DNA from 4 places in the Pseudarthrobacter sp. MDT1-56 genome. Region 2 is predicted to be linked to each of the others. Evidence: riboswitches for the same ligand, from Rfam matches in the RefSeq annotation. Region 2 holds a riboswitch; each other region holds the start of a gene.
What was found. A riboswitch is a leader RNA that binds a small molecule or an ion and turns the genes downstream of it on or off. The one in region 2 is predicted to bind cyclic di-AMP.

Region 1 (5,975 bases), on a different contig from region 2:
CAACGCCCACGACTCGTTGTTGCTTTGCTGGACCATTTGCCGGATCTGCTGGCCGGCGGTGGATGCCCCCATCGGGGTTCCCAGCGAGGCCTTGCCGGTTTCCACCAGATGGTAGTAGGCGGCGGCGGCGAGGATCTTCCCGGTGCTCGCGGCCACGAACTTGGTCTTGACCCCGTATTCGTGCACCGCCCCGTCAGCCACATCGATCAGGGCAACGCCCACCTGGTAGCCGCTGTAGGCCGCGATCACGGCGTTGATTTCCGCGTCCAGCGCCGGCCCGATGGCGGGCGCGGCGGGCGTGACGGCGGCGGGTGACGGCGTCGGGGGTACTGCCGTGGGCGTTCCGCCGCTCTCGCTCGAGCCGGCGGCGGACAACGGGTCGGCTGCTCCGGCGGAACCTGCTGGGGCTGACGCGGACGTAGCCGGCGCGGCCCCGGCGTCGGACGGACCCCGGCCCTGGATGGTGCCGTAAACGGCCCCGGCCGTGATCAGGCCAAGAACGGTAACCAGCGCGATCAGGAACTGCGGGCGGATCCCGCCCAAGCGGCTCAACAGGCGCGGCCCGGATCCCTGTGCCGCCTCATGTGTGTGTCGGCCGCTGCTGTAGTGCCGGCCGGGGCCCCAGGATTCCACTAGGCTTCAGCCCCGGGACATCATCGGGGGCGTGACGTCGGCTGACGCCACAGGCAGGCTCTTGGGCATGCGTTTCCTCCGAAAGTAAAGAACCGCGGCGCGGCTTCAAATTTCCTGCATTCTTCTACCGGCAGGGCCTGAGCGCAAGGGGCCACGCCCGCGGGACCCTGGATCAGCCGGCTAGCTCCTGCCGACGGAAACGAAGTTCCCGCTGTGCCCCGTGCAACGGAGAGCCCGTAAAAGGCAGGTCCTCGAGCCGGATCCCGGCAGCTGCGGCGCCGGAAGCCGCCACATTCGGCAAGATGCTGCCGGTCAGGATCACTTTGACACGGCCGCAGGCGGGGTGAACTCCGGAACGGCAATAAGCTGCCGCCCGGCGTCGGACCTTCCCGTCCCCTGCCGCAGCTGCGGGGCGCGGCGTACGCTGGAACCCCGGCCGGCAGTTTCGGAAAGGAGCCCGTGATGCGCAAGGTCATCCTGATGATGCAGGTATCCCTGGACGGATTCATAGAGGGTCCGGACCGGGACCTGAGCTGGCACCGGGTGGATGATGAACTGCACCGCCACTTCAACGATGAACTCCGGACCATGGGCGCTTTCCTGGACGGCCGTGTCAGCTATGAACTGATGGCCGACTACTGGCCGACGGCCGACCAGGACCCCTCAAGCACCCCCACGGAGGCCGACTTCGCGGGGATCTGGCGGGACATGCCGAAAATCGTCTACTCCAGGACCCTGGCGTCGGCCGGGTGGCATACCGAGGTGGTGCGCGACGTCGTCGCCGAGGACATTGCGAGGCTCAAGGAAGAGCCCGGCGGTGATCTGGCGCTGGGCGGCGCCAATCTGTCCGCGTCTTTCAGACGGCTCGGGCTGATCGACGAGTATCGGATCTATGTGCACCCGGTCCTGGTCGGACGGGGCACGCCCCTTTTCCAGGAGACGGACGTGATGACGCCACTGAGGCTGCTGGAGAGCCGTCCGTTCGGCAACGGTGTGGTGTTGCTGAGGTATGCATCGGAGCCGGACCCCGGGCAAGCTGAAGGCCGGTGATCTGCTGCCCCCAAGGCAACCGATCGACCGGCCTTCGACATGCTGTGAGCGGTGCTGCTAGCCGGCGCGGACGAACGTCACGGGACCGGTGGCGGTCAGCCAGGACAGCGGGTGCGTCATGGTGGCGTTGACGCCGTTCATGCCGCCGCTGATGGCCTGGCCGTTGCCGGCGTAGATGGCGACGTGGCCGGACTGGACGATGATGTCGCCGGGCTGGGGATCAGCGACGACCTTGCCGTACTTCATGAAGGCCGTCGGGCCGATGTCACCGACCGCGATACCGGCAGCGTTCAGGGCCTTCTCCACCACGGCGGTGCAGTCCTGCGTGATGCCGATCTGGCCGTACGCGACGGCCAGCAGGGTGGCGTTGACTCCACCGGCCGCCGGGGCGGCAGCGGCGGGGGCGGGTGCGGCCTGGACCTTCACCGTCGCCTTGGCGGCGGCAGCGGGGGCAGGCGCCGGGGCGGGTGCCGCCGGGGCCTTAGCTGCCGGTGCCTTCGGAGCGGCGACAGGCTTGGGTGCCTCGACCACGGGAGCCGGAGCAGTCTCAACGGCCGGGCGCTCGAACGTGATCTGGACGGCGGAGTCCGCCATGACCGGCGCGGAAACCAGGCCTTGGACGTCAACGGACGACGCCGGTGCGGAATCCCGCTCGGTCGGTGCATCGGCTGCATTCGCGGCCATGGCGCCGCTGAGCACCATTCCGGAAGCGGCTACAAGAACTGCGGCCTGGCGGCCGATGGTACCGGCGGCGCGGCGTTTGCTGCGAAGATCGGCGCGTTTGGGCGCACGGGTATTGCTAAAAGTCATTGAAGAAGCCTCTCCCAATGCCTGCGAGGTGAGCTGTCGGATTCGGATGGGAGGCACCCGGCCGCACGCTGGCCCGATCATGACGGGCCGTGCGGCTTCACCCCAAGACCCCTGGAGAACAGCGGGTCAAAATTGGTTTCCCCGTCTCTGCCGGACGTTGCTGCGAGTTATCCCCAAGCCGCGGCAGAGTTAGGCAATCGGCTGGGGAGAGCCCGTCTCGGAAACAACAGGCACCTAACAACGGTAACGGAATGATTACGGAGTGTCACATCGGCACAGTGGCGGGCGGTGGTGACCGGCGTCCGGCCGGCCCCGCCGGACCCCGCCGCGGGCATAGGATGATGCCATCACCGTTCCCCCGAAGCGGAGGCCCAAAATGGACAGTCCCGACGTCATCAGGCACTGTGTCGCCATCTGCCAGCTGAGCAGTCAGCCGCCGGCGGACTTCAATGTCAACACCGAGCTGCTGGTGCTGGAAAACGGGGAGGTCCACGTGTCCACCTGGGACGCCGAACCCCGTGACGGCGGCTTTGACGTGCATGTCCTGAACGACCGCGTGGATGCCCTCGGCTTTATGGTGATCACGGATTGGGAATTCTTCGACGAAAAGGCCTATGCCGTGGTGGAACGCCGGCCGGGACGCTGAGCCCGATCCTCACTGGCGGGGAACCCGGGACACGCCACGGACCCGCTCCAGCAGCCTCGGCGATGGCCGCAATCCCAGCTCGGTCCACAGCAACGAACTGTATTGCCGAAGGTACTCATGGGCGGCAGCGACGTTCCCCTCATCGAGGCAGATATCGATAAGGACGGCGTGCACGGATTCACGGAGCGGCTCGATGGCCTTGGCCCGCAGCGCCGCATCGATTGCTTCCGGATAGCGGCCCAGGGTTCGCAGCCGGACCGCCAGTGCCTCCAGTGCGTGCAACTGCACCTGGCGAAGGCGTTCCCGCTCTATCAGAAGCCAGTCTTCATCCCACTCCGGCAACAGGTCCCCGGTCAGCGGCGAGCTGTTGGTGTCGTCGACCGACAAGTCCCCGCCGGGTGCCAGCAGCCTGGCGGCCTGCGCCCGGCACAACTGGAGATCCGTCACCACGCCGTCGCCGAGCGCCAGTTCGCTTCGGCCCGCAGAAATGAGGGACCCGTGCACCGAACGGATTCTCCACAGCGCAGTGCGGAGGCTTCCGTGGCCATGATCCGCGCTGGAATCCGCCCACAATTTAGCTATTACCGCCTGCCGGGAACATTTCACACCGTCCTGGCGGGCAATTGCAAGAAACGCCAGGACGCGCTGGGCATGAATGGGCAGCTGAAGCTCTTTATGCGCGAGCAATAGGGAAAAACCGTTCAAGAGGAGCAGGCCCGGTTGACCTTCCGATTCCGAATCTGCGACGGAACTTTGACTTACTGCAGACGTCATTTTATTACCCCACGGAGATATGACGCGGAAAGATTCAGGAAACGGCCACGGCATACGCGGCGATCGGCAACATTGCTACGCAGCGTTGACGTCTAGGAAGGAACTTGGGCGGATCATTTCCGCCATGAAAGCCGATTGTTCCGTGATATTACTGCGCCTCTGGCGGAACCCACAAGGGGTGTTTATTCGGGTACGGACCGCAAACGGCAGCCGGCGGGAATGGGTGGTTTCCGGGACTGTCGAACTCGTTATGTTGCTCGAAGCACTTATTGCCGAGCTTGAAAATGAGCCGGTGACGGGAATGGAGACAGAAGATTGACGGTGGAAAACACAGAAGTCCCCGAAGCTGAAAACAATATCCCGTAAGGAGGGTGTCATGGACGCACAGTCCGGCTTCACCGGCGAGACTCTGTTCTCTGGCCTGTCATTGGCCGAGCCTCCCGCGACCCCAGCTTTTGCCCAGGCCGCCGCCCCGGAGGCGGTCTTGAACACGCCCTTCCCGGCCAGGTTCATGACGGAGGCCTTCGCCCCGGAGGTCGAAGAGGCCGCGGCGTTCTATACGGAACTCGAAGACGAAGATTTTGTGGACGCCCTGGACCAGCTCATCAACGACGCTGCGGCCCACCAGTTGGCGGATCAGCGGAACTGGTCCTCGCTGCCGGCCGAGGCGGATACCCGCGCCTCGCTGGAGGACTGGGTGGAGCCGATCGCCGCGGAGGCCGAACGCGCCCTGGACGGGTTCGCTGAACGTCTCGTGACGGCCGATGTCTACGGGTTGCCGGCCCAGGAGTTTGAACAGCTCCTGGAGGCCGCCAGCAACGAGTCCCAGTACGGGCTCTCCGGCTATGAGGGTTTCATCGGCGGCCTTATCCGGGCCGGAAAGAAGCTGGCGCGCGGCGCTGTCGGGCTGGTCAAGAAGGGTATCGCGGCAGTCGGCAAGGTCCTTCCCATTGGTCTTCTGCTGAACAAGCTCAAAGGCCTGGTCAGGCCCCTGCTCAAGCGTGTCATCAGTTCCGCCATGAACCGGCTGCCGGCCAGTGTCAGGCCGTTGGCCCGCAAACTGGCCGCCAAACTGGGAGTCGCCGAGGCCGAAGCCGAGGATCACGCCTCCGCTGAAGGGCTCGCGGAGGTTTTTGAGCTCGAAGTCGCGTCTCTGCTGTACGCTCCCGAAGCCGAGGAGGAACTCGGTGAGAGTTTCTTCGAGCCGCGCGAGTACGAGTCCGCGGATGCTGTTGCCGCCCTGGAGGCGGCCCGCGCCAGGTTCGCCGAGCGGCTCGCGGAACTGCCCGAAGGCAGCAGCCCGGAAGCTGAAATCGAACAGTTCCTGCCCGCTGTCATGGCCGTGCAGCCCCTGATCAAGCTGGGTATATCGATCATCGGCCGGCAACGGGTGGTCAAGTTCGTGGCGGGCGTTATTGCGGGCCTCACCAAGGGGCTGATCGGTGCCGGCCCTGCCAAGCTGATTGCGACGCCGGTCGCTGACCTTGGCCTGAGGGTTTTCGGCTTCGAGACCGAGGCTGAGTCGGAGCGTCTGCTCTCCGGTGAGGCGGTGGCGTCCACGGTGGAGGGCACCGTCCTGAGGCTGATGGAACTGCCCGAGGAGGTCTTCGAGGACCAGCTGCAGCTCGCGGCAGCCATCCAGGAGGCCTTCGTGGAATCGGCTGCCGCATACCTGCCGGACAAGATCCTGCACCACGACCTCCCGGAGCGGGAAACGGCCGGCGAAGGCGGGGTCTGGCTGCTGATGCCACGGTCCGCACGTCCCCGGTACCGTTACCGCAAATACACCAGGGTCTTCCCGGTGCGGATCAGCCGCCAGGCCGCCAGGGCCATCAACTGGTCCGACGGCGGCACCCTCGAAGGCCATCTTCTCGACCGGGGTGTCCGCCGCTGGCCGCTGGAAGCGGAGGTGGACCTCTATGAGGCCATCCCGGGAACCCAGTTCGGCCACCTGACCCAGGATGAAGCCCCGGACGAGGCCGAAACGGCGGACGCCGCGGAGTTCCAGCTGCTCACCCCGGAGGTCGCGGGACTGCTCCTTGGCGAGCCGGCCCTCGGCCGG
Region 2 (5,975 bases):
GCGTTGCGGCGGCCTCCGGGCTGATCGCGGCCCTGATCGGTCTGGTGTGGATTGTCCGGGCCAGGCGACTGCGGATCCGGTTCGACCGGCGCGCGCGCGGGCTGCGCCACTTCCGGGTGGTGTCCGCCGCCCCGGGGAGCGCAACCGGCCCCGACGCCGGCGGCGCCGCCCGGGGACAGGACCCTGACGACGCCGCCGAACGCTGACGCTGAGGAACGCTGACGCCGCAGCGCCTCCGTTGCGTGGGAAGCTACTTCTTCAGTTCGCCCACGACGAAGTCGATGCACTCCAGCAGCGCGGACACATCGTCCGGCTCGATCGCCACGAAGGTTGCGATGCGGAGCTGGTTGCGGCCCAGCTTGCGGTACGGCTCGGTGTCCACGATGCCGTTGGCCCGGAGCACCTTCGCGATTTCCGCGGCGTCGATGGAGTCGTCGAAGTCGATCGTCGCGATGACGTTGGAACGGTCCTCAGCCTTCGTCACGAACGGCGTGGCGTATGCCGAAGCCTCGGCCCAGCGGTAGATGCGGCCGGCTGAATCCGTGGTCCGTGCCGAGGCGAAGTCCAGTCCGCCGTTCGCGTTGAGCCACTGCACCTGGGCGTCGAGGGTCACCAAGGTGGCCAGGGCCGGCGTGTTGTACGTCTGGTTCAGCCGCGAGTTGTCAATCGCCGTCTGGAGGTCCAGGAAGTCCGGGATCCAGCGGCCGCCAGCCTTGATCCGCGCCGCGCGTTCCAGCGCGGCGGGGGAGAACAGCCCGAGCCACAGGCCGCCGTCGGACGCGAAGTTCTTCTGCGGGGCGAAGTAGTAGACGTCCGCTTCAGCGACGTCGACATCCAGCCCGCCGGCAGCAGAGGTAGCGTCAACCAGGACGAGTGATCCTGCATCGGCGCCGGCCACACGCTGGACCGGAGCGGCAACGCCGGTGGACGTCTCATTCTGCGGCCATGCGTAAACATCGACGCCGGCCTCGGCCTTGGCCGCCGGGCGGGTGCCCGGTTCGGACTTGATAATGCTGGAGTCAGCAAGGAACGGTGCCTTGTCGGTGGCGGAGGCGAACTTCGAGCCAAACTCGCCGAAGGACAAGTGCTGGGCCTTGTTTTCCACCAGGCCGAAGCTGGCAACGTCCCAGAACGCCGTCGATCCGCCGACGCCCAGGATGACCTCATAGCCCTCCGGGGCGCGGAAGAACTGGCTGAGCCCGTTCCGGACCGACCCCACGAGGTTCTTGACCGGTGCCTGGCGGTGGGATGTTCCGAGCAGCTGCGACGCCGCGGCGAGAGCTTCCATCTGCTCCGGTCGGACCTTGGACGGACCGGCGCCGAACCGGCCGTCCTTGGGCAGGAGATTTGCGGGAATCGTGATGCTGGTGTCGCTCACAGTGGCTCCAATTTTCGGCTGGTACAAAAGTGTGGCTCGGGAGATGGCCCGGCAGCGTGGCTGCAGCGGAGCCTTGCGTTTCATTCTGCCTGACTGCCCGGCGGGGGAGGCAAAAAAGCCCGTCATAGTCCGGTCACTGAGATTATCCGGAGTAATTCAAAATAGGCTAAGCTGGCCTGCGAACGTACGGCGGACCCCACCACGGCGCCTGCAGCACGCGGTACGGTGGGAAACACGCAAGGACGGCGCTCGAGGAGCTGAGCTGAATGACGGATCTGATCGATACAACCGAGATGTATCTTCGGACCATTCTGGAACTTGAAGAAGAAAACATTGTCGCCCTCCGCGCCCGCATCGCCGAACGGCTGCGCCACTCCGGCCCCACCGTTTCCCAGACCATCGGCCGGATGGAACGCGACGGGCTGGTGGTTGTGTCCGGCGACCGCCACCTCGAGCTGACGGAAACCGGCCGGAAACGTGCCATCGAGGTCATGCGCAAGCACCGCCTGGCCGAGCGGCTGTTGGCCGACGTGATCGGGCTTGATTGGGCCTACGTCCATGAGGAAGCCTGCCGCTGGGAACACGTCATGAGTGAGCGGGTGGAGCGGCGGATCTTCGAACTGCTCAACCATCCCACTGTTTCGCCCTACGGCAACCCGATCCCGGGCCTCGCGGAGCTGGGCGGCTTGCCTTCCCAGCCCTACGCCGACGGCGTGGTGAACCTGCTTGAGGCCATGGCCGGCTACGGGCCGGATTCCAGGGTCAGGATCAACCGGCTTGCCGAGCCCATCCAGGTGGAACCGGAACTGCTCGTCCAGCTTGATGAGGGCGGCATCCGACCCGGCGCTTTGGTGGCACTGGAACGAGTGGGGGAGTACATCTCCGTGCGCGTGCCGGACATCGAAGGGGCCCTTGAGCTCCCGCCCGAGGTGGCTGCCCACGTCTTTGTTACCGTCGGTTAACTACCGATCACCGGCAACTCGTGGGACCACCCATGAGTTGTGCACAGGTCGATAACGGATTTATTACTGCACGGCTTAATCCCCTATAGTTGATCAGTAGTACCGATACCAAAGCGTTATCTGATCCGAGCCGAGCTCTGCCAGCGGATCAGACGCAGAACCACCTTCTGGCAGGGGCGGGGGAACCACTTCCGGCTGTTCAACAGCCTTGGGGTGAAGTCCGTCAGCGGCAAGCACTCTCCAGCAGGGAAGTCCCTTGATGCCTCTGTGCCTGGATGCTTGCCACAGCGGACCGGGTCTTTGATCTCTCTGACCCGAATCCGACAGCTAACTTCGCAGGCTCTCCAGAGAGGAACCGTTCTTGACCATCCAGACCGCCAGGGGCCGCCGTCGTGCGCACGGTCCCGCTCCGGAGCCGCGTCCGGCCGTCGCCGTCACGGCAGACCGCCCACGCGACGCGCACCGTGATGAACGCCGAGGCCGCCGCAGCCCATTCCGTCAGGTGACTGACTTCGCCGCGGCCAGCGGCGTCGGCCAAAAAGCTGGCATTGCACTGGCTGCCACGGGACTGGTCCTCACCGTCACCGTCCCCGCCACGGGCCCCGTCATGGCCACCGACGCCGGGACCTCCGCCGAATCCGTCTCTGCCGCGGTCCAGCCGGATGTCACCGCCGCCGAGGCCAAAATTGACTTCAACCGCACCGCCGTCACCACCCAGGGTGACCCGGACGGCAAGCTCAAGCAGTTGCTGAGCGCCCAGTCCGCCGGCTCCATCACCCGCGCCGCCTCCTCCGGCAGCCTCGGGGCGCCCCTGGTCCAAATGAATTCCTCGTCGCCCTTCGGCTACCGCGTCAGCCCCATCACCGGTGGTTCCGGAGAGTTCCACCGCGGACAGGACTATTCCGTCCAGTGCGGCACCGCTGTCCTTGCGGCCGCCAGCGGCACCGTAACCTTCACCGGATGGCATCCCCACGGCGGCGGAAACCGCGTGGTGATCGACCATGGAAACGGCCTGGAGACCACTTACAACCACTTGTCCTCAGCCAGCGTCAAGGTGGGCCAGCAGGTCACCCGCGGCGGTGTCGTGGCGATGAGCGGCACCACCGGCGCCTCCACCGGCTGCCACCTTCACTTTGAGGTCATGATCAACGGCGAAGTCGTCGATCCGACCGGCTGGCTCTAACCGAGCTGATGGGACACTCTCGCATTCCTGTGACACGCCGTGATCTGAATGTGACATTGAGCCCCAACTGCTGTACCGTTTGACCTACGCCAACTTTTCCGAAGTTGGCGCTCTTGAGTGGATTGCCTAGCTCTGCCACCGCTCAAGGTCCGTTCGCATTACATCGTCTGGCAGGGGCGGGGGAACCAATTTTGGCCTTCGAAAGAAGGCCTTGGGGTTAAGTCGCAAAGCTTCCCAGGAAGCAGCGCGGCCGGGTGACTCCCATCCGAATCCGACAGCTCACCTCGCAGGCATTGGGAGAGGCTACTTTCGTGTCTTCACGCCACAATGCTGCGCTTAACCGCGCTTGCGCGGCTCTAACGAGCCCGCTGAAATCCAACCTCCGCGTTGCCCTTGCCGGCGCCCGGAACGGATCTCACCCCGCCGACTCAATCTCTGCTGAGTCCGGCCCGCAGGCCATGCACCTGCAAGCAGTTCCCGCTTTTGGCGCGTCTTCGCAGTACACCCTTCGCTAAGTAACCCATTTCGGGGCGATCCGGCGTACCCCCAAGATGCCGGAGCGTCCTCAGCCCGCGCCCAAAAAGCGCGGACCCAGGATCACGAAAGAGAGAACTTAATGACTACTCGTGCAAACGCACGGCACCGCGCCGAGGTCACCAAGACCAACTCGCTGGCCGTCATTGCCAAGACCGTCGGCGACAACGCCGGTGGCATGGGTCGCCAGGCCGCAGTTATCGCTGCTGCCTCCGGCCTCGTCCTGACCAGCGGAATCGCAGCCAACGCTGCTGAGGCCAACGTTCAGCGCGAGTCCACCTCCGCTTCCACCCTCGAAGTCCAATCGGCCGCCCCGGCGACCATCTCGGCTGCTTCGACCATCGCGATCTCCTTCGAGAAGCCGGCCGTCACCACCACCCCGGCCCCCGTCGTCGAAGCCCCGAAGCCTGTAGTGAAGGTCCAGGAGGCTCCCACAGCAAACACGGCCAACGCTGCCAACACGGCCAAGACCGCCAGCACCAAGGTCGGCGCCACCGCCACCACGGCCGCCAGCACCACCGCCGCCAGCACCAAGGCTCCGGCCGTCGCCAGCGGCATGGGCGCCACGATCGCCGCTGCCGCCTACGCCCAGCTCGGCGTGGGCCAGGACTGCACCGCCCTCGCCACGAACTCGCTGGCTGCTGCGGGCATCAACTACCACGGCTGGCCGGCAGGTTACCTGTCCCTCGGCCGCACCGTAAGCGCCGGCGAGGCACAGCCGGGCGACCTCGCTTACTACCAGAACGGCGGCGCGGGCGTGGCCCACATCGCTGTTTACGTCGGCAACGGCAAGGCCGTCCACGGCGGCTGGAACGGTGGAACCACCTCCCTGCAGAGCGTCAACGTCGGCTCCGGCCCGGTCTTCATCCGCGTCGGCGGCTAAGACAGCGACAGCTAGCAACACAAAGGACCCCCGCCATTCGGCGGGGGTCCTTTGCGTTGCCAGGACGTGAACTTCAGCGGACACGAGCGGGGCGGGCAAAAAAGATTCGGTGAATTGGCATCTCCATGTTTACTCTTGTTTTGTCGATCCATAGCCCGACCATGCAGAGGGCAGCCGGCCCTCGTGCCCCTGGCGGGTGCGGCCGTGAAGAGGTATGCGGATGCGCACTCTCGTTCTGAATGCTGGATATGAACCGCTGGCGGTTGTGACCTTCCGCCGGGCGCTCGTCCTTGTGCTGACTGGAAAGGCCAGTGTCGTGGCGGAAGGCGACGATCCCGTCGTCGGTCCGCAGGACGTCCTGGGCCGGCCGTCGGTGATTCTCCTGAATCGCTACATCCGGCCCCGGTACAACACCGTGACGGCCGTGAGCCGCCGCGGGGTACTCCGCCGGGACGGACACCGCTGCGCCTACTGTGGCAAAGCCGCCCACACCATCGATCATGTCCAGCCCAAATCCAGGGGCGGTGCGGATTCCTGGGAAAACCTCGTCGCTGCCTGCCTGCGGTGCAACAACGCCAAAGGCGACCACACCCCGGGGGAAATGGGCTGGAAGCTCGGCTTCAGCCCCGCGCCGCCCAAGGGCACGACCTGGCAAATCAAGGAGCTCGAGAAGCCGACCCCGGCCTGGGATCCCTTCCTCCTGCCGGAATCCGCTGCCTGACACGGCGCGCCCCGGCCGCTGCGCCAGGGCAGGACCTATAGCCAGTTAGGCTGGGCCGGTGGAATTCGACGCTGTCATTCTGTCCGGGGGCAGGTCGTCCCGGCTGGGAGGCGTGCCCAAATCCGGTCTGATGCACGACGGCGCCACCCTCCTGGAGCGCGCCCTGCAGGCCGCTCGCGGCGCGGCCGCGGTCGCCGTCGTCGGGCCTGACCCGGGAACCCTGCCCGAGGGTGTGCTGAGCTGCCGGGAGGAGCCGGCCTTTGCGGGCCCCGCCGCAGCCGTCGCCGCGGGACTCGCCGCGCTGGACCGGCACC
Region 3 (5,975 bases), on a different contig from region 2:
GCTCGACGACGACCAGGCCCGCACCGAATTGGTCCGCCGCTACCTGGGCTGGACCGGAGGGGCCACCTTCAAACAGTCGCAGTGGTTCACCGATTTCACGGTGGCCCAGAGCAAGGCGGCGCTGGCCGCGGTCGGCGCGGTGGAGGTTCCCACCGCCGCCGGGGAGACGCTCTGGATGCTGCCCGACGACGTCGACCAACTCGCCGAGTTCCAGGAACCGGACGACGAGCAGATCCAACTGCTCGCCGGAACGGACTCCCTCGCGCTGCTGCGGCGCAATGCCGCCGAGCTGCTGGCCGAGGAGGACCAGCACACGAACACCCTGGGTTCGCTGGCGCTGCAGGCGGACCTCCCGGACCATCCCATCGTCGACCGGGGACGGATCATCGGGCTGTGGCAGTACGATCCTGGCAAGGAACAAATCGTGCCCTGGGTGTTCCGCACCCCCACGGACGCGGTGACCCGGCGGATCGCCGAAGTCGAGGCTTGGATCCGGGAGGACCTCGGCGACTTCCGGGCCTTCAGCCTCGACTCACCGGCCACCCGGCAGAAACGAATCGACAACCTCGCGGCAGCCGCAACAGGCTCCGCCGCCGTCAGCTAGCCCCGGGATCCCCAGGAGCGGGGGAGCGGCGAGACTCAGGCGCCGCGGTGTCCTGCAAAGAAGTCCTGCAGCAACGCCGCGCACTCCTGCTCCCTGACCCCGCCGAACACTTCCACCCAGTGGTTGAGGCGGCGCTCGCGGAGGATATCGAAGACGGAGCCGGCGGCCCCGGCCTTCTCGTCCCAGGCGCCGAACACCACCCGTGGAATCCGGGCCAGCACCACCGCCCCGGCGCACATGGCGCAGGGCTCCAGCGTCACCACCAGGGTGCAGTCCGCCAGCCGCCAGCCGTCACCGGTGCTCCCGTCCTGGGCGCTGAGTTCCTGCAGCCGCGCCGCGGCCCCGCGGATGGCGACCATCTCCGCGTGCGCCGTCGGGTCCCCGAGGGCCTCCCGTTCGTTGCGGCCGCTGCCGAGCACGGTGCCGTCGGGTCCGATGACGACGGCGCCGATGGGCACGTCCGCCGTGGCCAGCGCGGCACGCGCCTCAGTGAGGGCAAGACCCATCCATTCGGCATGGCGGGGCTCGGGGGAAGTCATTAGTCAATGATAGTTTCGATAGTAAGCACGCTGTGCAGCACAGCTGCCGGCAACGACATTCGGGAGACATCGTGAGTACCGGGATAGAGAGCTGGTTGACGCAGCGCTGGGGAAAATGGGTGGTGCCCTACGCGGCGCTGTGGGTCACCATGCTCATCGGCGGCGTCGTCGTGGTGGTCCTGGCGCTGCTGAGTGCCGAGGTTTATGACGATGTGGTGGACGACGCCGGCCTGGCGAACCTGGACAAGCCCACCCTGGGGATGATGGAACAGCTCCGCAGTCCCGGCCTCGACTCGTTCGTGACGGGGTTCACCAACATCGGGGGCGGGATCGGGATGCCCATTCTGGGTAGCCTCCTCACCGCGTGGCTCATCTGGACCAGCCGGACCTGGCGGCCATTGATCCTGATCGGGGGTGCCGCAGCAGTCTCCGTGACAGCCACCTCGCTGGGCAAGACGCTGATCGGCAGGACCCGCCCGGACCACGCCGACGCCGTCCCGCCCTTCGAATCCTCGCCCTCGTTTCCGAGCGGCCACACGCTCAACACCACGGTAGTGATCGGGCTCGTTGTGTACCTCGCTTGTCTGCAGATCCAACGCACCGCAGCCCGGGTCAGCCTGATAGTGGCCGGCGGGGCCTTCATCTTCGCGATGGGCATGAGCAGGGTCTATCTGGGCCACCACTGGATGACGGATGTGATCATCGGGTGGGTGCTGGGTCTGGCCTGGGTCGGCATCGTGATCCTGGCGCACAGGCTGTTCCATGTGATCCGGCACCGCGAGCATGCCGGCCCCGCGCCCACATTCGACCATCCGGCGCACCTGCGCGACGGCGCCGCAAGCGGGAGTACTCCGGAGGACAGCGACGACGTCGGCGCCCGCGGTCCCACGGGCAGGCCCCCAGCCGCCGGGTGATAGTTTTGACCCATGCGCACTCTCGTTGTGGACCACCCGCTGGTCGCCCATAAGCTCACCGTTCTGCGGGACAAGAACACCCCGTCCCCGGTCTTCCGCCAGCTCACCGAGGAACTCGTCACGCTCCTGGCGTACGAGGCCACCCGCGACGTCCGCACCGAACCGGTGACCATCGAGACGCCGGTCAGCACCACCATCGGCACCGCCTTCACCAAGCCCACCCCGTTGGTGGTCCCCATCCTCCGGGCCGGACTCGGCATGCTCGAGGGCATGACCAAGCTGGTTCCCACGGCTGAAGTCGGATTCCTGGGCATGGCCCGCGATGAAGAGACCCTGGACATCATCACCTACGCAGAGCGTCTCCCCGAAGACCTCACCGACCGTCAGATCTTCGTCCTGGACCCCATGCTCGCCACCGGCGGCACGCTGCGCGAGGCCATCAAGTTCCTCTTCAAGCGCGGCGCTTCCGACGTCACCTGCATCTGCCTGCTGGCCGCCCCGGAAGGCCTGGCGAAACTCGAAGAAGAGCTCGCCGATGCCAACGTGACGATTGTGCTCGCCTCGATCGACGAGAAGCTCAACGAGAAGTCCTACATCGTGCCGGGCCTGGGCGACGCCGGCGACCGCCTCTACGGCGTGGCCGGCTAGTCCAGCCGCCCGGCGTCGGACCTGCCCTCGCGGCCGGACCCTCGCGCGGGGCCCCGGCCTACCGGAATGCCCCGCCCGGTACTAGCCTGAGCCCCATGGACTGGAAACTTGAACTTGTCTTTGTTCCGGTGTCCGATGTGGACCGCGCGAAGGATTTCTACGTCAACAAGGTGGGCTTTAATGCCGACTTCGACGAGCGGCCCATGGAGGGCATCCGATTCGTCCAGCTGACCCCGCCGGGCTCCGGCTGCTCGATCGCCATCGGCGAGGGCCTCACGGACGCCCCGCCGGGCACCGCCCCCAGCCTTCAGCTCGTGGTCAGCGACATCCAGGCCGCCCACCAGCAGCTTAGGGACAACGGCGTGGACGTCAGTGACGTCGATGTCCAGGACTGGGGGCATTTTGTCCACTTCGCCGACCCTGACGGCAACAAATGGGCGGTGCAGTACCTCCCCAACCGTCCCGCCGGCTAAGCCGGCTGGTCTGGCTGTGCCCGGGGTTTAGTACCAGTTGTTGGCGTAGTGGAAGTTCAGGGCGCCACACGGTGAGCCGTAGCGATCCTCGATGTACTCCAGTCCCCAGTTGATCTGGGTGCGGTAGTTCGTCCGGTAGTCGGCGCCCGCGCTGGCCATCTTTTCGGCCGGCAGCGACTGGACCACGCCGTAGGCGCCGCTGCTCGGGTTCGTGGCAGTGGTCTCCCAGTCCGACTCCTTGGTCCAGAGCTTCATCAGGCACTGCATCTGGCTCGGGGCCCAGCCATAGGAGCCCAGCTGGCTGGCCGCGTACGCCTGCGCGCCCGCAGGATCATTGACCGCAACGGGGGCGGGCGCAGGGGCAGGTGCCGGAGCAGGCTCGGGTGCCGGAGCAGGGGCCAGGGCTGCCGGGGCCGGCGCCACCTCGGCCGCCGGGGCTGGGGCGTCGCCGGTGGGGAGGACGGCCTGGTTCTCGACCCGGACACGTTCAAAATCAAGGTGTGTCAGCGGATCCGCCGTGGCGGCTGCCTGCTTGGAACTGTCCGCGCCGGCGTTGCGGGTGGACGTCTCGGACGCCTGGCCGGCGGCGCCGGCCCCCACGAGCACCGCGCAGGCGGCCACAATGACGGCCGCCCGGCGGCCGGCCGAGCCGGCGTTGTGGGCAAACCGGGCCAGGGCTGAAGCGGGCTTGGCTGGTTCGGCGCGGTGGCGCGAATGCTGGGAGCCCGTCGTCGGTGCGGCGCCGTCAGAGCGCGTTTGTGCCTTGGAATCAGTCATGAGTGCCTCTCAACGCCTGCGGAGTTAGCTGTCGGGTTCGGGTGAGGTCACCCGGCCGCACGGAAACTCACGTGTCGGCTTCACCCCAGGGGTGCGATGTGCAGAAATGCCCGGGAACTCTGGGTCCCCCGCCTCTGCCTGGTCCAGCGGAATCCGAGAGGCGGCAGAGCTTGGCGTGCATCCGGATATACGGCCCAGTGATGACCGCACCCTAAAAACCGTACAGGAGTTGGACGCCTATGTCACATTTCGGTAACAGGAAATCCGACGGCGGCGGGGCAGCTTGCGCATTGCCCAGCGACGGAGCGTCCTCACGCGGCGGGTGGAGCCTCCGGCAGCCGGACGGTGAACTCGGTCCGGCCGGGCACTGAGACCACGCCGACAGTCCCGCCATGGGCCGCGACAATCGACTGCACGATCGACAATCCCAGCCCGCTGGTTCCCTCGGCGGAGGCGCTTGTGGCGGGGGCCGCGGTGGTGGCGACCGCGGCGGCTGCCTCGGGCGACCGCGGCGGGTGTAGCGGACGCCGCGGGAGGGACCCCCTGCCGGCTGCCGGCGTCGTGAGGTAAACCGGATTCTTGCGGGATGCGTCCGCACGCGTGAAGCGGGCAAAGACGCGGTCCACGAACTCGGGGGCGATCCCCGGGCCGTTGTCCGTCACGGTCACCACGGCATGTCCGTCCGGGGACCGCTTCACGCCGGTCACCACCGTCGTGCCGGGGCCGGTGTGCTTGCGCGCGTTGGAGAGCAGATTCGCCAGCACCTGATGCAGCTGGGTCGCGTCACCGCGGATCACCACCGGCTCTTCCGGGAGTTCCAGATGCCAGACCCGGTCCGGGGCCATGACCTTCTCGTCGCTGACCGTCTCGATGGCCAACTGGGTGAGGTCCACCTCGCTGAGCTTGAGCGGCTGGCCCTCATCCAGCCGGGCAAGCAGAAGCAGGTCCTCCACCAGGGTGGTCATACGCTCGGACTGGCTCTGCACCCGGGCCAGGGACTTCTGGCCGTCGGGGGTGAAATGCTCGGTCATCCGCATCAGCTCGGTGTAACCGCGGATGGCGGTCAAAGGGGTGCGCAGCTCGTGCGAGGCATCCGCGACAAACTGGCGGACCTTCATCTCGCTCTTCTGCCGGGCTTCGAGGGCATTGGAGACGTTGTCCAGCATCATGTTCAGTGCGTGGCCAACACTGCCCACCTCGGTTCCCGGATGCGCTGCGGACGCCGGCACCCGCACGGCCAGTCCCACCTCTCCGGCGTCGAGCGGCAGCCGGGAGACCTGGGTCGCGACCTGGGAGAGCTGATCGAGCGGCTTCATGGTCCGGCGGATCAGCGCCGTCCCGGCCAGGCCGATGACCACCAGTCCGCCGGCGGACACGAGCACCATGGTCCACACCATGGTGGCCAGCGTGTTCTGCTTCTCTGCGAGCGGCAGGCCGGTCACGATCACGTCCCCGCCCGCCTCGGCGGCAACCAGCCGGTAGGCGCCGGCGGACAGGGTCCGGTCCACCGGCTCGAGCCACGGCGTGAGCTCCAGGAGAATCTCGTCGTCCTCGTCGGTGAGGGATTCCCGGGTGGCATCTTCGGAGAGGAAACCGGCACTGCGGACCGAATCGTCATCGATTCTCGCGTTCAGGGTGCCGATGGGCAGGCCCCGCGCCTCGAGGGGATCGGAGCGGCCGGAGCGGCCAAACTCGCGGGCACGGACCGCTGCCTGCTGCAGCTGGGTGTCGAGCTGCTTGGTCAGAAAGAAGTCCATCGAGGCATAGCTGACAATACCGACGGCGCCGCAGATCGCCACGAGCAGCGCCATGGCGACCAGGACGAGCCGGGTGCGCAGGTGCCAGGTGGACGGGTTGCGCCAATTGAACCCGGAGGGGCGGAACCCGGCGGAGCGCTCAGGCACGGATCAGTCCGCCGGTTTCAGGACGTAGCCGGCGCCGCGCACCGTGTGGATCATGGGTGGACGGCTGGCGTCGACCTTCTTGCGCAGGTAGGAGATGTAAAGCTCCACGATGTTGG
Region 4 (4,182 bases), on a different contig from region 2:
CGCCGGCATCCCGGCCAAGGCCCTGCACGTGGCCATCCGCATCGAGATGGATGACCGCGTCAAGGAGTCCCTCAAGCTGGCGGCCGAGCGTGGCATCCCGCTGCTCGAAACCGGCAGAGTCAAGTAACCTGGTCCCCCGGTACCCCAAATTTTTCAGTTCGAAGTCGCCTCCCTCGGGACATACGGAAGGCTCCGGTCACGGACGCCTGCACCAGCAGCAGCGGACTCTCGGGTTCTCCTCCTAGACGTCCTTTTGGTTCTCGGCGTTCATCGTCTTTGGGGCCCGGGGCGGCAGGTGACAGTAGAGGCCGGAGCCAGTGACGCCCGTGGACTGGGCAGTCCCGGAGATGGACAGGTCTTACTGGTCGAGTAGGTGTGCGACGAAAGCGAGTTTCGTAGGATCGACCACGCTGGGCCAGCCATTCCTTTTACCCTTAGCAGCAGCAACGGCACTCGCGAGGGCATCGCGACCGATCGCGTAGGTACGTTCCATTTGGCGGAAGAGCGCAAGCATCACGACCGCTCAGCGTTGGTTTCGCAAATCGAATACGCCCGGGGAGCTCAACCCGTTTCGCACAGCCATTCCATGGGGATCCATATCGACGACATAGTCAGGGAGCCCACTATTGTTCGAACCGGAGCCGGTGAGGACGCGGCGGCGGCCGCGACTTACCGGGGCGTCGGTGGCGAGCCGGGAGACCTTGCGGGGCCCGGGCCAGGACCGCTGGAGGCCCGGGCGACCGTACGTACCCAAAGGCCGAAAACGAGGCGCCGGAGGTCCACCAAACCTTGTTTCCGAGGGGGTCATAGATGGTGCGTCTGCCGCTTGGGAAGCACGAAGCATTCGGCGGCTGGAGGGGCAGCAGCCCTGGCTGAGATCAGATAAAGGCGGAGGGATTGACGGTCTTGCCGTTGGCCAGGACCTCAAAGTGGAGGTGGCAGCCAGTGGACGCTCCGGTCGTACCAACGCCTGCGATTTGCTGGCCCTGTGCTACGGCCTGCCCGGTCGAGATACCAATGCTGGCCAGATGGTTGTAGGTGGTTTTCAAGCCGTTGCTATGATCCACCACAATCCGGTTGCCGCCGCCGTACGGGCTCCAGCCGGCCTCGGTGACGGTCCCGGCACCGGCCGCGAATACCGTTGTCGAGCACGCGCCCGTCAGGTCAATGCCGGTGTGCAACTCACCTGCAGCTCCGGTGATGGGGCTGACCCGGAAGCCGAAAGCGGAACTGACGTTCATCGACGCGAGCGGAGCCCGCAGCCCCTTCGACACCGGTGCGGGGGCAGATTCAGGTGCCGCGGGCACTGCCGCGGCCTGCACCAGCGGAGCCGGTGCAGGCGTAGGAGCCGGCGGAGCGGGTGCCGGCTGTGAGGTCACAGCCGGGCGGTCAAAGGTCAGACCGGCACCGGCGTCCGCCGAAACGGCCACTTGGGTGGCCGGGGCTGCAGCGACCGACTGGTCCTTGCCTGCAGAGTGTGCACCGGAATCCGCATGGGCTGTAGACAGCGCGGTGAGGGCAATCATTGCCGTAACTGCTGCCGCAACGCCAAATTGCTGGCCCCGGGACCGCCTCGATGGTTCATGGATTGCAACCCGATTGGACGCCGTGGAAGGGGACGGAAGGGCACGGCGGCGGCCGTGTTCTGGCTGGGCAGGCAAAATAGTGGTCCTCTCGGCGCCGGCGAAGTTAGCTGTCGGATTCGGAAGAGTGGACTGTCCGGCCGTCCTGCGGATACGTTCAGGCACGCAGTCACAGGATCAGCTTCACCCCAAGGTGCACCATGGCGCACCGTAAATGGGTCCTCCGCCCCCGCCTTGAGAAGATAGGTTCATTGACCGCCGGCGGGGCTTGGCGAAGCGGTCGCAGACATACCGTTAGGGGTATGTTCTGCTTCAACTCTAGCGAATGGTTCGCATAAGTTACAAATTCGTTATATGCAGAACCTTGGGTGCCGGTGTGGGGGCCCGCGGTTATGGCAGGAAGCGTTGTGCCCACTGGGGGTCAGGTGGAGCCCTCCGCACAGCTCAGAGCTGGGCGGTTTCCAACCAACGTCGCAACACCAACGGAAAGTGGTGTTGATTCATGCGCAGTGCGACGCGCCGATCGAGGAAAATGGGGCCTCCGGGCTTGGTAGAGAAGAGGTCCTTGTATGTTCAGCTCATGAAAGAAGGGCACTCCAACCGGGCAGCATGCAAGATTCTTGGGATCAACCCGAACACGGGCCATCGTTGGTTGCATGGACGCAACGGGGTGGAGGGCTTGGTGCAGCAAGGCTTGGATCCGAGGCCCCGCAAGGCGCTTCCTGCGGCAGGCGGGTCCAGCCGCTATTTGTCAGAGGACGAACGGATCTACATCGCCGACCGGCTGCTGGTTCGGGCGAGTCTGCAATCCATCGCTCGTGATCTTGGCCGGTCACCGTCCACAATCAGCAGGGAGTTAGCTCGGAATCGTCCCGACTCACGCCGGTATCATCCGTTCCGCCCCAGAAAATGGCACGGAAGAGAAGGCCGAGGCCAAGGCTGGCCAAGCTTGCCGGTGATGACGAGTTGCGGCATTACGTTGTGGAGTGCCTGTCGAAACGGTGGAGCCCTCAGCAGGTCTGCCGGGCCTTGAAGGAACGGTTTCCAGGAGAAAAACATCGGCATCTGGTGCATGAAACGGTCTACCGTGCGCTGTCCCATCTGAGCATCCGCCCCGTTCCAACCGGGTCTGCCCGGCTACTGCAATCCGGTAAGTTCAGCAGGCGGCCGCGGTCCCGGACCAAGGTGAAGTCACGCCAGTACATTGCTGATGCTCTAAGGGTCTTTGACCGCCCAGCCCACATCGCTACCAGGGAAGAAGCAGGCCATTGGGAAGGTGACCTCATCATGGGGAAGGGGAACAAATCAGCGATAGTGACGCTGGTGGAACGCTCTTCGAGGCTCCTCGTCGCCTTCGTGCTCCGTCCCGGAAACAGGTCCGATAACATGCGTGACCAGCTCATTGACGCGCTCGGGGTCCTGCCGGCCACGCTGCGGAGGACCTTGACGTGGGACCGGGGCTCCGAGATGGCCAAGCACGCCGAAGTCACTGCGGCGCTGGGAACTCTCGTCTACTTCTGTGATCCGGCCAGCCCCTGGCAACGTGCTTCGAACGAGAATGCCAACGGCCTGCTCCGCCAGTACTTTCGCAGGGGTGCAGACCTCAGCACGGTAGAACAAGCTGAAGTCCGCTTCGCCGCTGATGAGATCAACGGCCGGCCGCGAGCCGTCCTCGGGTAGTATAGTGCCGCCGCTCGGTTTGCTTCCCACCAAGCCGTTGCGTCACTTCAGCCCCAGGCTTTTCCCGATGGCACCGTGGGACTCGGGCCGCTGCCCACAGCTGGGGACAATCCTCATGGGTTATCCACCGCTACGGCGACCAGGGGAGCTGCCCCAACGGCTCCCATTCCAGCTGTGGATAACCCGAATTGACCCCAAATATGGAGAGCTAAGGAGCTGGGCCTGGAGCTTTCCGGTTACGAACCTTCACTGGCCGGGCCTGCCCGGTGCGTCCGGCTAGATCTACACGCTTAGCGCTGGCAGACCGAAGAGGCCAAGGCATATTGCTGAAGCGATTAAGACGCCCGCCAGAATCCAGTTCCGGCTTGGTATGTGCTTCTTGTCGAACTCTCTCGCACGAAACACGGGTACAAATATCAGGGCCAATGCGCCGAACGCCAGCGCGATTAAGAGCAGTGTGGCGAGTAAAAACAAGACAATTCCTTGATCAGATCTACTTTGGAAGGACTTTGCCAAGCAGGCCGCCAAGGCCCCTGGTCAACCGCTCCAAACGATGCCATCCCCTGCTCCCAAAAGCTGTCAGATTGTCCCGCAGTTGCCCGCCCGCAAGCTGTCCCAGTAGCCGGTCCGCGGGCGGGCGGGCTACCCGAATCACAACGAAGCCAGAATCCGGCCCGGTCTGCACACTAGTAGATCTCCCGTAGGCCCTGTCCGATGTAGCGCACTCTGGCGGGACGCTTTCCGGCACTCTTATCCGGCAGTCATCGTCGGCGCGGTCAGGTCGGCAACGGGCAATCGAGCGATATGGTTGCCTTCAAATCGAGCCGTTGCGACGATCGTTGGAAACCGCCCAGTCCCCATTGGTGTACAACCCGTTTCGTATAGAAGCCGAGACGTTCGCTCGTGCGGCTGCAAACAT

Region 1: another riboswitch for cyclic di-AMP. It lies ahead of AC50YC_RS15360 (NlpC/P60 family protein); the one in region 2 lies ahead of AC50YC_RS08560 (M23 family metallopeptidase).
Region 3: another riboswitch for cyclic di-AMP. It lies ahead of AC50YC_RS10725 (aggregation-promoting factor C-terminal-like domain-containing protein); the one in region 2 lies ahead of AC50YC_RS08560 (M23 family metallopeptidase).
Region 4: another riboswitch for cyclic di-AMP. It lies ahead of AC50YC_RS19715 (M23 family metallopeptidase); the one in region 2 lies ahead of AC50YC_RS08560 (M23 family metallopeptidase).

The regions. Positions count from the first base shown of each region.
Region 1 is NZ_JBWZCK010000011.1:22,037-28,011, forward strand. Features, by position in the region: gene AC50YC_RS15350 (serine hydrolase) at 1-552, opposite strand, end outside; gene AC50YC_RS15355 (dihydrofolate reductase family protein) at 1,096-1,683, shown strand; gene AC50YC_RS15360 (NlpC/P60 family protein) at 1,741-2,493, opposite strand; cyclic di-AMP (ydaO/yuaA leader) riboswitch at 2,498-2,668, opposite strand; gene AC50YC_RS15365 (hypothetical protein) at 2,870-3,139, shown strand; gene AC50YC_RS15370 (AfsR/SARP family transcriptional regulator) at 3,149-3,643, opposite strand; gene AC50YC_RS15375 (hypothetical protein) at 3,680-3,829, shown strand; gene AC50YC_RS15380 (hypothetical protein) at 3,933-4,232, shown strand; gene AC50YC_RS15385 (hypothetical protein) at 4,290-5,975, shown strand, end outside.
Region 2 is NZ_JBWZCK010000005.1:53,905-59,879, forward strand. Features, by position in the region: gene AC50YC_RS08545 (MFS transporter) at 1-206, shown strand, start outside; gene serC (phosphoserine transaminase) at 251-1,378, opposite strand; gene AC50YC_RS08555 (iron-dependent transcriptional repressor DtxR) at 1,645-2,340, shown strand; cyclic di-AMP (ydaO/yuaA leader) riboswitch at 2,489-2,697, shown strand; gene AC50YC_RS08560 (M23 family metallopeptidase) at 2,702-3,523, shown strand; cyclic di-AMP (ydaO/yuaA leader) riboswitch at 3,661-3,830, shown strand; gene AC50YC_RS08565 (NlpC/P60 family protein) at 4,140-4,940, shown strand; gene AC50YC_RS08570 (HNH endonuclease) at 5,161-5,661, shown strand; gene mobA (molybdenum cofactor guanylyltransferase) at 5,720-5,975, shown strand, end outside.
Region 3 is NZ_JBWZCK010000006.1:214,144-220,118, forward strand. Features, by position in the region: gene AC50YC_RS10700 (DNA glycosylase AlkZ-like family protein) at 1-604, shown strand, start outside; gene AC50YC_RS10705 (nucleoside deaminase) at 640-1,143, opposite strand; gene AC50YC_RS10710 (phosphatase PAP2 family protein) at 1,215-2,057, shown strand; gene upp (uracil phosphoribosyltransferase) at 2,070-2,705, shown strand; gene AC50YC_RS10720 (VOC family protein) at 2,801-3,178, shown strand; gene AC50YC_RS10725 (aggregation-promoting factor C-terminal-like domain-containing protein) at 3,206-3,955, opposite strand; cyclic di-AMP (ydaO/yuaA leader) riboswitch at 3,957-4,114, opposite strand; gene AC50YC_RS10730 (sensor histidine kinase) at 4,267-5,859, opposite strand; gene AC50YC_RS10735 (response regulator transcription factor) at 5,863-5,975, opposite strand, start outside.
Region 4 is NZ_JBWZCK010000032.1:120-4,301, reverse strand. Features, by position in the region: partial or broken gene AC50YC_RS19720 (23S rRNA (guanosine(2251)-2'-O)-methyltransferase RlmB) at 1-118, shown strand, start outside; gene AC50YC_RS19715 (M23 family metallopeptidase) at 879-1,241, opposite strand; cyclic di-AMP (ydaO/yuaA leader) riboswitch at 1,667-1,840, opposite strand; partial or broken gene AC50YC_RS19710 (helix-turn-helix domain-containing protein) at 2,086-2,439, shown strand; gene AC50YC_RS19705 (IS30 family transposase) at 2,493-3,263, shown strand.